2 regions of the Duganella caerulea genome follow, and region 2 is predicted to be linked to the other one. Evidence: riboswitches for the same ligand, from Rfam matches in the RefSeq annotation. Region 2 holds a riboswitch; the other holds the start of a gene.
The links. A riboswitch is a leader RNA that binds a small molecule or an ion and turns the genes downstream of it on or off. The one in region 2 is predicted to bind thiamine pyrophosphate.

Region 1: linked by a shared signal. The riboswitch ahead of thiC (phosphomethylpyrimidine synthase ThiC) and the one ahead of ACUJB0_RS07650 (TonB-dependent siderophore receptor) in region 2 are both predicted to bind thiamine pyrophosphate.

What each region holds. Positions count from the first base shown of each region.
Region 1 is NZ_BPWJ01000003.1:142,179-147,202, forward strand. It holds gene ACUJB0_RS09890 (TetR/AcrR family transcriptional regulator) at 1-453, opposite strand, end outside; gene ACUJB0_RS09895 (sterol desaturase family protein) at 574-1,446, shown strand; gene ACUJB0_RS09900 (DUF4382 domain-containing protein) at 1,637-2,860, opposite strand; TPP riboswitch at 3,100-3,200, shown strand; gene thiC (phosphomethylpyrimidine synthase ThiC) at 3,276-5,024, shown strand, end outside.
Region 2 is NZ_BPWJ01000002.1:629,888-634,911, forward strand. It holds gene ACUJB0_RS07645 (hypothetical protein) at 1-425, shown strand, start outside; gene ACUJB0_RS07650 (TonB-dependent siderophore receptor) at 422-2,557, opposite strand; TPP riboswitch at 2,614-2,712, opposite strand; gene ACUJB0_RS07655 (Imm26 family immunity protein) at 2,888-3,406, shown strand; gene ACUJB0_RS07660 (hypothetical protein) at 3,393-4,100, opposite strand; gene ACUJB0_RS07665 (ATP-binding protein) at 4,100-5,024, opposite strand, start outside.

The DNA of each region.
Region 1 (5,024 bases), on a different contig from region 2:
CACGCCGCCGGCCACGAAACGCGCCACCCACGGATGCGCCGCCGACGGGTGGGCCCGCCGTTTCAGTTCGATTTCCACCAGCTGGCAGACCATCTGCCTGAAGCGGCGCGCGACGCCGTGTCCGCCGCGCCTGCCGATGGCGGCGCGGAAGACGTCGCGCTGCTGCGCCATATGCTCCAGCAGGCCGGCCAGGAAGTGGCCGTCCGCGTGCTGCACCTCCGCCGTCTGCGCCGCGATCATGTCGCGCAAATCGTTCAGCCCTTCCGACAGCAGCTCGTCCTTGCTCTGGTAGTGCACGTAGAAAGTGGAGCGGCCCACGTTCGCGTGGTCGCAGATTTCCTGGATGGTCATCTGGTCCCAGCCGCGCAGCGCCATCAGCTCCAGCATCGCGTCGCGCAGCGCGGCCTTGGTCTTGAGGACGCGGCGGTCCGGTTCGGGTGGGCGGTCGGTCATGGCGTTCCTGGACATTAAGCGGCGGATTGTCTGCTAGCGGACATCGGCCCGGCCTGCGCGCTGTCGCGGAGAGCGGGCGGGGGCGATCATGGACACCTGTCCACCTCAGGAGTGTAATCCATGTCCTCTTCCCATGTTGCCGCGCGCTGGCCGCGCTATCTGTTTTATCCGCTCGCGCTGGCCGCCACGCTGGCCTTCATCCACGCCTCGGTCGGCGGCTGGCTTGGTCCGCTCGGCAAGGCGTATCCGGCTTACCTGGCGGCCATGATCGCGACGATGGTGACGCTCGAACGCCTGATGCCGATGCGCCGCGAGTGGAACATGACCAAAGTGTCGTTTTTCACGCGCGATCTGCCGATGCTGGTCGTCAATGGCGCGACCATCGCCGCCACCACCTGGGCCGTGACCTGGCTGGCCACTCATCACCGCGGGCTGCCTTTATTGCGCAGCAGCTTGCCCTGGCAGGCCGAAGCCGTTTGCGCGGTGCTGTTGTCGGATTTCCTTTGGTATTGGGTGCACCGCTACAGTCATGAGGGACGCGGCCCATTGGCGCGCTGGCTGTGGAAGACCCACGCGATCCACCACCTGCCCGGCGAGGTCTACGTGTTCATGCACGTGGTGGGGCATCCGATCAACAGCGCCTACGTGCGCGTGCTGTTAATGCTGCCCGCCATCCTGTTCGGCTTTTCGCCGGAGGCCGTGTTCGCGGCGTCGGTGTTCAACGGCTTCCAGGGGCTGGTGTCGCACTTCAATGTCGACGCCAGGGCGGGCTGGTTCAACCGCCTGCTGACCGGCACCGAGCTGCACCGCTTCCACCACAGCGCCAACCGGGACGAGGCTGGGAACTACGGCGCCACCGTCTCGATCTGGGACCAGTTGTTCGGCACCTTCCGCCTGCCGGCCGCCGCGCCGAGGCAGCTCGGCGTCGACGACCGCGCCCAATATCCCGGCGACCGCCAGTGGGGACGACTGCTGGGCTTGCCCTTCAAGTAGCAGGGCAGGCTGGTGCTTACCCGGTGTAAGGGTACTCGCGGAGGATGTTCATGTTCAGACTCCCTCGGCAAACAAAACAACGGCCATATGCCAACTGATATTACGCCGTTTTGATCGTTTGAGGGGCGTCAGCGGAGCCGGCCCACCGGCTTGCCCCTCAAGTAAAGCAGGGCAAGCCGGCGTGGCGTGCTTACGGCTTCAGGCTGAAGTTGACGTTGCTTTGGTTGGTCAGCGAGATGTCGACCAGCGGCAGGCTGGCCGTGGTGTAGCCCTCGGCGGACGCTTCGGCGATGTATTTACCAGCTCCCGGCAGCACGGTGGCGGCGCTGGCGAATTGCAGCGGCAGCGTGGCGCTGTACACCGCGTACTGTGGCGCGCTGACCGGCAGGCCGCTGAGCGTGTAGCTGCCGCTGGCCAGGTCGGCGCCGCGGTACTTGACGGTGACGGTCGGCCCGGCCACAAAGCTCTGCTTGGCCGCGACATAAGCCGTGGCGGTGCTGCTGGCCGGGGTCAGCGTGACGGTGCCGCCGATACTGCCGGTGACGCTGGCCGGCAGCGTGATCGGCGCGGCGGACGTGCTGATGGCGACCGTGGCCGAGGTGCTGGTCACCGGCACCGCGCCCACCACGGCGGCGGCGCTGTCGTCGGCCGTGACCACCACGTCGTAATTCCCCAGCGGCAGCCGGCTCAGCGCGAATTCGCCGGTGGTGGCGTTGGGCGCGGTGGCGCTGACGATGGCGCCATTCTGCTGCGCCGACACCATCACGTGGCGGCTCAGCAGCGCGGTCGAGACAAAGCCGCCGATGCCGTTGAGCGTGGTCGGGATCACCTTCACCACCGGCTTCAGCGCGTACTTGCCGTTGCCCTTGGTGACGACGGATTTGCAGGCGTCGAAGTCCAGCACCAGGTCGACCCGTTGGCCGGCCGCGACGTCAAAGGAGTTGACCAGCTTGATGCCGCTCTGCACCGCGCTCGGCGTGTCGAGCGACACCTCGGCGGTGCTGCCGCTGACCACCACCGAGTTGGCCATGCCGGTGCCGGTGTTGGGGTCGAGCACCAGCCGCAGCTGGTTGTAGTGGCCCGCGCTCAGCGAGGTCTGGCCCAGCGCCTCCAGCGCGCCGTTGGTCAGGTTGAGCAGGTTGATCTTGCGGGCCGGGCTGAGCGTGATGTCGGTCCAGCCGGCGTCGGTGTCGCTGGCCGTGCTGCTCTGGTTGACGCGCACCTTGTTGACAGTGACGTTGACGGCGTCGAAGCCGCACGACGGCGCGTCCGTCATCGACACGGACAGCGTGCCCAGGGTGCTGTCCGGCGTGCTGCCGCCTCCGCCGCCGCCACCGCCGCCGCAGGCGCTCAGCCCGGCTGCGGTGAAGGCCGCGAGCGCGGCCAGGTAAAGAGTTGGGTGTGCTGGCTTCATGATGAATCTCCCGATAGTCGCGCGTTGGGCGCTTGTTGTGGCGACGGTGGTGTCGCTGTGAGGATATTCTGCGTTCCTTTCAGAAACTATTATGTGTGATGCCGCACATAGCGCGCGGCTTTTACATCTGTTACAGATGGGTTAGCTCTACGCGCCATACCAGGTATTGTGGTTTTTTTCACGTGGACGTTGTCCGCGCGGCGCGGCCGGGCGTATAATCGGCCCCGCTGCCGCAAGGTGGCACACGCTAGGGGTCCTGCGCATTGCGATGCGCGGGTGAGAAATACCCTCCGAACCTGATCTGGATAATGCCAGCGAAGGGAAGCTTAGGACATCGCCGCCACCTCTCGTTGTATCTGTGGAACGGCGCCGTCCAACCTCCTTTGCTGGCTCCTGTAGCTAACGAAGGAGCCAAATGAACGCCAATCCCAAATTCCTCTCCGCCACCGCCACGGTGGACGAGGCAGCCATCAAGCCGTTACCGAATTCCCGCAAGGTCTACGTCGAAGGCAGCCGCCCCGACATCCGTGTGCCGATGCGCGAAATCACCCAGGCCGACACGCCGGCCTCGTTCGGCTTCGAAGCGAATCCGCCGATCTACGTCTACGACACCTCCGGCCCGTACACCGATCCGGACGCGGTGATCGACATCCGCTCCGGCCTGGCCGCGACGCCGCGCCTGCCGTGGATACTGGAGCGCGACGACACCGAGGAACTGGACGGCCCGACCTCCGAATATGGCCAGGCCCGCCTGGCGGACCCCGCGCTGGCCGAGCTGCGCTTCAACCTGCACCGCAAGCCGCGCCGCGCGCGTGAAGGGAAGAACGTCACGCAGATGCACTACGCGCGCCAGGGCATCATCACGCCGGAGATGGAATTCGTCGCCATCCGCGAGAACCTGCGCCGCCAGGAATACCTGCAGAACCTGAAGGACTCCGGCCCGATGGGCCAGCGCCTGGCCGACCTGATGGGCCGCCAGCATCCTGGGCAATCGTTCGGCGCCAGCATCCCGGCCGAGATCACGCCGGAATTCGTGCGCGAGGAAATCGCCCGTGGCCGCGCCATCATCCCGGCCAACATCAACCACCCGGAAATCGAGCCGATGATCATCGGCCGCAACTTCCTCGTGAAGATCAACGCCAACATCGGCAATTCGGCTGTTACTTCGTCGATCGGCGAGGAAGTCGAGAAGATGACCTGGGCCATCCGCTGGGGCGGCGACAACGTCATGGACCTGTCGACCGGCAAGCACATCCACGAAACGCGCGAATGGATCATCCGCAACAGCCCGGTGCCGATCGGCACGGTGCCGATCTACCAGGCGCTGGAAAAGGTCAACGGCAAGGCCGAGGACCTGACGTGGGAAATCTTCCGCGACACCTTGATCGAGCAGGCCGAGCAGGGCGTCGACTACTTCACCATCCACGCCGGCGTGCTGCTGCGCTACGTGCCGATGACGGCCAAGCGCCTGACCGGCATCGTCTCGCGCGGCGGCTCGATCATGGCCAAGTGGTGCCTGGCGCACCACAAGGAATCGTTCCTGTACACGCACTTCGAAGAGATCTGCCAGATCATGAAGGCTTACGACGTGTCGTTCTCGCTGGGGGACGGCCTGCGGCCTGGTTCCATTTACGACGCCAACGACGAAGCGCAACTGGGCGAGCTGAAGACCCTGGGCGAACTGACCCAGATCGCCTGGAAGCACGACGTGCAGGTGATGATCGAAGGCCCGGGCCACGTGCCGATGCAGCTGATCAAGGAGAACATGGACCTGCAACTGGAACAATGCCACGAGGCGCCGTTCTACACGCTGGGACCGTTGACCACCGACATCGCGCCCGGCTACGACCACATCACCTCCGGCATCGGCGCCGCGCAGATCGGCTGGTACGGCACGGCCATGCTGTGCTACGTCACGCCCAAGGAACACCTGGGCCTGCCGGACAAGAACGACGTCAAGGATGGCATCATCACCTACAAGATCGCCGCCCACGCGGCCGACCTGGCCAAGGGGCATCCGGGCGCGCAGATCCGCGACAACGCGCTGTCCAAGGCGCGCTTCGAATTCCGCTGGGACGACCAGTTCAACATCGGCCTCGATCCGGACAAGGCGCGCGAATTCCACGACGAGACCTTGCCCAAGGACTCGGCCAAGGTGGCGCAT
Region 2 (5,024 bases):
TCGACCTGGCGCTGCACACCAAGGTGGAGAAGGCGCGCGACAACGCCAGCGGCTATGCGCTGGAATGGGGGCCGGTGCTGCAGACGGAAATCGGCCGCACGCAGTTCAACGCCAACCTGTTCTTCCAGCGTGCATATGGCGTGGCGCCGGGCGGCGGCGAGCATCCGATGGAGCTGACCTACCAGCTGCAGGTGCGGCATCACTGGAAGCCGTGGCTGCAGCCGGGCGTGCAGGCTTTCGGCGAGGTGGGGAAGTGGAACGACTGGCTGCCATACCGGCAGCAGTCGCACCGCGCCGGGCCGGCGGTGTTCGGACACCGCGATATCGGCCGGCAGGAGATCAAGTACGAATTCGCTTACCTGATCGGCAGGAATTCGGCACGCGCGGCGAAGAGTTTTTCGATGCGCGTGCAGCTGGTCTTTTAGAGGTCGAACTGGGCCGACACGCGGAAGGTGCGCGTGGCGCCCGGCATCAGGTAGCCGCCCAGGTCCGGCGTGACGTCGCGCCAGTAGAACTTGTCGAAGGCGTTGTCGATGCCGGCGCGCAGCGTGGTGTGGACGCCGCCGATGCGGGTGTCGTAGGCGCCGCCCAGGTTGAGCACATGGTAGCTCGGCACGAACACCTGGTTCTCCTTGTCGAACGCCTTCTTGCCCGAATAGATCCAGTTGGCGTTGACCGACAGACCGGCTACCTGCGGCACGGCGTAGTCGGCGTACACGGTCGACTTGAAGGCGGCGACGTCGGTGACGCGCTTGCCGTCCATGTCCGCCAGGCCGGTGTCGCGCTGCTGCGTGTTGAGCGCGGTGGCCGAGACGCCCACCATCAGGTCGCGCGAGGCGCGGCCGTTCAGCGACATTTCCAGCCCGCGGTTCTGCGCGCGGCCGTTGCGCACGTAGGTGTTGTGCGCGTCGGTGTATTCCAGGCCCTTGCGGATCTCGAACAGGGCGATGCTGGCGCTCAGGTCGGGATGGATGTCGGCCTTGACGCCCACTTCGACCTGCTTCGATTTGCCCGGCGCCAGTGCCAGTCCCTGGTTGGTGGTCTGGATCGGCGCGATGCCGCCGTGCTCCAGGCCCTGCGCGTAGGAGCCGTACACCGAGACGTTGGGACGCAGGCTGTACACCAGCGCCACATTCGGCAGCCAGAAGCCGACGTCGGTGTGGGCGGGCGGCAGCGTGGCGTCGCTGATTTCGTCGCGCTTGACCTGCACGTAGCGCGCGCCGGCGTGCAGCTTGAGCTGTTCGTTGAGGCTCAGGATGTCCTGCGCGAACAGGGCGCGTTCGTTGTCGCGGCGGCGCTCGGAGACCGGGCCGCTGGTGCCGGCCGCCGGCGCCACCATGATCGGGTGGTAGATGTTGCTGAACGCGGTGCCGTCGGCGCCGGCCTGCACGTACAGGTAGTCGCCCCATTTCTCGCTGTTGCGGAACAGCGATGCGCCGCCGGTGAACTCGTGCTTGATCGAGCCGGTGCTGAACTTGCCCTGCACCAGCGCCTGCACCGTCAGCGGCGATTTCTTCTCGCCCAGGCTGATGTAGTCGTAGACGTCGTAGTCGCCGTTGCCGCAGAAGCCGGGGTACAGCAGCTGCGCGGTGCAGCCGTAAGGGAAGGCGGTGTAGTCGTCGCGCTTGAATTGGTGCTGGTTGGCGCTGATGGTGGCGCTCCAGTCGGGCGTGAACAGGTATTCGAAGCGCGCGCCGATGTTGCTGCTGGTGGTTTCCACCGGACGGCTCCACGGCTGGTTATTGAGCATGGTGTCGGCCGGGATGTTCGGCAGCGTCGTGTTGTTGAGCAGCTGGAAGCCGGGCGCGGTCACCTGCGATTTTTTCTGGTAGTCGGCGTCCACCTGCAGCAGCGCCTGCGGCGAGATCTTCCAGTCGAAGGCGGCCGAGACGAACTTGCGGTTGCCATCGGCGCCCTTGATGTAGGAGCGCAGGCGCTCGGCCGCGACGTTGACGCGGTAGCCGAAGCGCGGATCGGCGAAGCGTCCGCCCAGGTCGACGGCACCGTACAGCGTGCCGCGCTCGCGCTCTTCCAGCACCACGGTGCGCAAGTCGGTTTCGGTCGGGCGCTTGGTGACGTAGTTGACCACGCCGCCCGGCGCCGACACGCCCGCCTGCAGGCCGGACAGGCCTTTCAGCACTTCCAGGCGTTCCTTGTTTTCCAGCGGGATCTGGGTGTCGGCCGAGACCGACATGCCGTCCTTGCGGTAGCTGGAGGCGTTGTCCAGCTTGAAGCCGCGGATCGAGAACTGCTCCGAGTAGCCGACCGCGTTGTAGGAGTCGCTCAGGCTGGCGTCGAACTTGGCGGCGTCGGTGGTGGAGCGGACCTGGCGGTCCAGCATCTGCAGCGAGGTCATCACGCTGACCGAGGCCGGGGTCTCCAGCAGCGGCGTGTTGGCGAAGCCGGCCACGGAGGCGCGGCTGGCCTGCGCCTTGGCGCCGGTGATCACCACTTCGGGCAGGGCCTGCCCGTCGGCGGAGGTGTCGGCGGCGGCGGCCGGGAAGGCCTGGAGCAGCGCCAGCGCGATGGCCGACACTGCGAAACTTGGTTTGTACATGGTGTGCTCTCTGTTGTTCTCGGCTGGGAGCCGCGAAGAGAGCCATCAAAGGAGGGGAGAACCACTTTGCGCTTTCCTTCGCTGGCATTATCCAGATCAGGTACGAAGGGTATCTCTCACCCGGCAGCAAAGCTCCAGGACCCCTAGCGAGGCGGTAGTGTAGCACAGGCGCGGGTCGCGGTGCCGTGCGCCGTGTTCCGCGCCGCGCCTTTACACTGGCGGTTTGCGCCGCGGGGCGCCAACGAAGCAGTCACAGCTTTCAACGGAGGCGCCATGATGTCCGTGCATTTTGGCGACACCGTGCTGCATCGTGCAAGCGAAAGGGTAGGGATGAGGCAGTCGTATCAAGAGGGGAGCTGGTTTGCGATTCCGTTGCTGGACGGTGGCTACGGCTGGGGGCTGGTGGCCCGCCTGTCGCCGGGCAGCAAGATCATGCTGGCGTATCTGTTCGGCCCCAAGCTCACGCGCCTGCCGTCGCAGGAGGAGCTCAACACCTTGCAGCCGCAGGACGCGGTCAAGGTGCTGCGGGTGGGCGACATGGCGCTGGCCAGCGGCCACTGGCGCGTGCTGGGGGAGGTCGCGGACTGGAACCCGGCGCTGTGGCCGATGCCGCAGTTTTTGCGCCGCGCCGATTCGCTCAAGCGCGCCTGGCGCGTCACATATTCGGACGCGGACCCGAGCCGCTCGGAGCGCGAGGAATCCGTGCCCTACGATACCGAGGGGCTGGAGGCCGATTCGCTGTACGGCTACGGTTCCACCGAGCTGTTGCTGACCCGCCTGCTGGAGCCGGCCGACCATCCGATCAACCGCGGCAGCGGTGGCGGCGGCGGCGGCGCTAGTCGCAGTTGACGTTCCAGGCCGCGTACTCGCCGCGGTGCTTGCGCACGGCGACGCGGACGGTCGTGTCGCGGTCGCTTTCAAACACCAGGTTGAACATCACGGGCGCGCCGGCCGCCGGCGGCGCCGGCTCGATCGCGCGCAGCGTGAAGGGCAGGGCGCGCTGGCGGATGCAGCGCGAGTTGCCGGCCAGGAGCAGGCGCGCGCGGCTCAGCAGTTCGGGATACTGCCGCAGCAGCGCCACCACGTCCTCCGGCGGCAGCGCCTGGTCCATCAGCACCGTGTGCTGGGCGGCGGTGCAGATGGTCTTGGGCTGTGCCAGCCACACATGCCAGCTGGGCGGCTGCGCCGATTCGCTCCAGCGCGCATCCCTGGGCGCCCTGGCGTCGTAGATGAAGCTGGAACGGATCTGCCGGCACAGGTCGACCGCCGAATGGCGCGGCGCCGAGTCGACGCGGGCGATCACCTGCCACGGCTTGCCGCGCTGGCGCTCGATGTCGAACTCGGGCGCGAACAGCGGCTGCACCAGGCGCGCGCCTTTGGATTCGGCCAGCATCTTCTGGCGGTAGTAGTCGTCGAAACTGGCGCGTTCCTCTTCGGTGGGCTGGCGCTGTTCGATGCGCGGCGGCGCGGGCGGCTTGGCGGCGGTGGCGGCCAAAGCCTGGCCTGCCGCGATCAGCAGCAGCGCGATCGGCGGCGCCCGCATCAAGCCGCCTTCATCACGATCTGGATCTGCAGGCCGCCGCCGTCGCGGTTGCGCACCTGCAGCTCGGCGCCGTGGCGCTGCATCACGCGGTCGACGATGGCCAGGCCCAGGCCGGCGCCGTTGGCCTGGCCGCGCGCGGCGTCGAGCCGGGTGAAGGGCTTGAGCAGCTGTTCGATCTGTTCGGGCGGCACGCCGCTGCCGTGGTCCTGCACCTCGATCAGCACGCGGCGCGAGGTGTGCATGCCCTTGATGCTGCACTTGATGTCGATCTCGGTCAGCTCGCTGCCGGGCGTCTTGCCGTAGCGGCGGGCGTTCTCGATCAGGTTGTTGATGACGCGCTTGATGTCGGTGGCGTTGCCCATCACGTGCGCGTTGGGCACGATGTCGGTGTGGATGCGCACGTCCTGCAGGCGGCTGGCCTCATGCGCGGTGTCGCTCAGCAGTTCGCTGACGTCGACGTTGATGAAGCTCGATACCTCGGTGGGCTTGGCGTAGTCGAGGAACTGGCCGATGATGTCGTCCATCTGCGCGATGTCGGACTGGATGCCCTCGCGCGCCTCGTTCGACAGGTTGGCCATCTCCACCTCCAGCTGCATGCGCGCCAGCGGCGTGCGCAGGTCGTGCGAGATGCCGGCCAGGATCACGGCGCGGTCGGACTCCACCTGCTGCAGCTGGTCGACCATCTGGTTGAAGCTGCGGTTGGCCACCATGATTTCCATCGGCCCCTTTTCCGGCAGCGGGTCCGGGCGCTTGCCCTGGGCGAAGGCGCGGGTAGCCTGCGTCAGCCGCCGCAGCGGCAGGTTGATCAGGCTGGAGATGAAGGCCGCGCCCAGCAGCGACACCACCGACACCACGCTGGCCCAGCCCAGCCACTGGATGCCGGTCAGGCCGCGGATGCGCTCGCGCTCGAGCATCAGCCAGTAG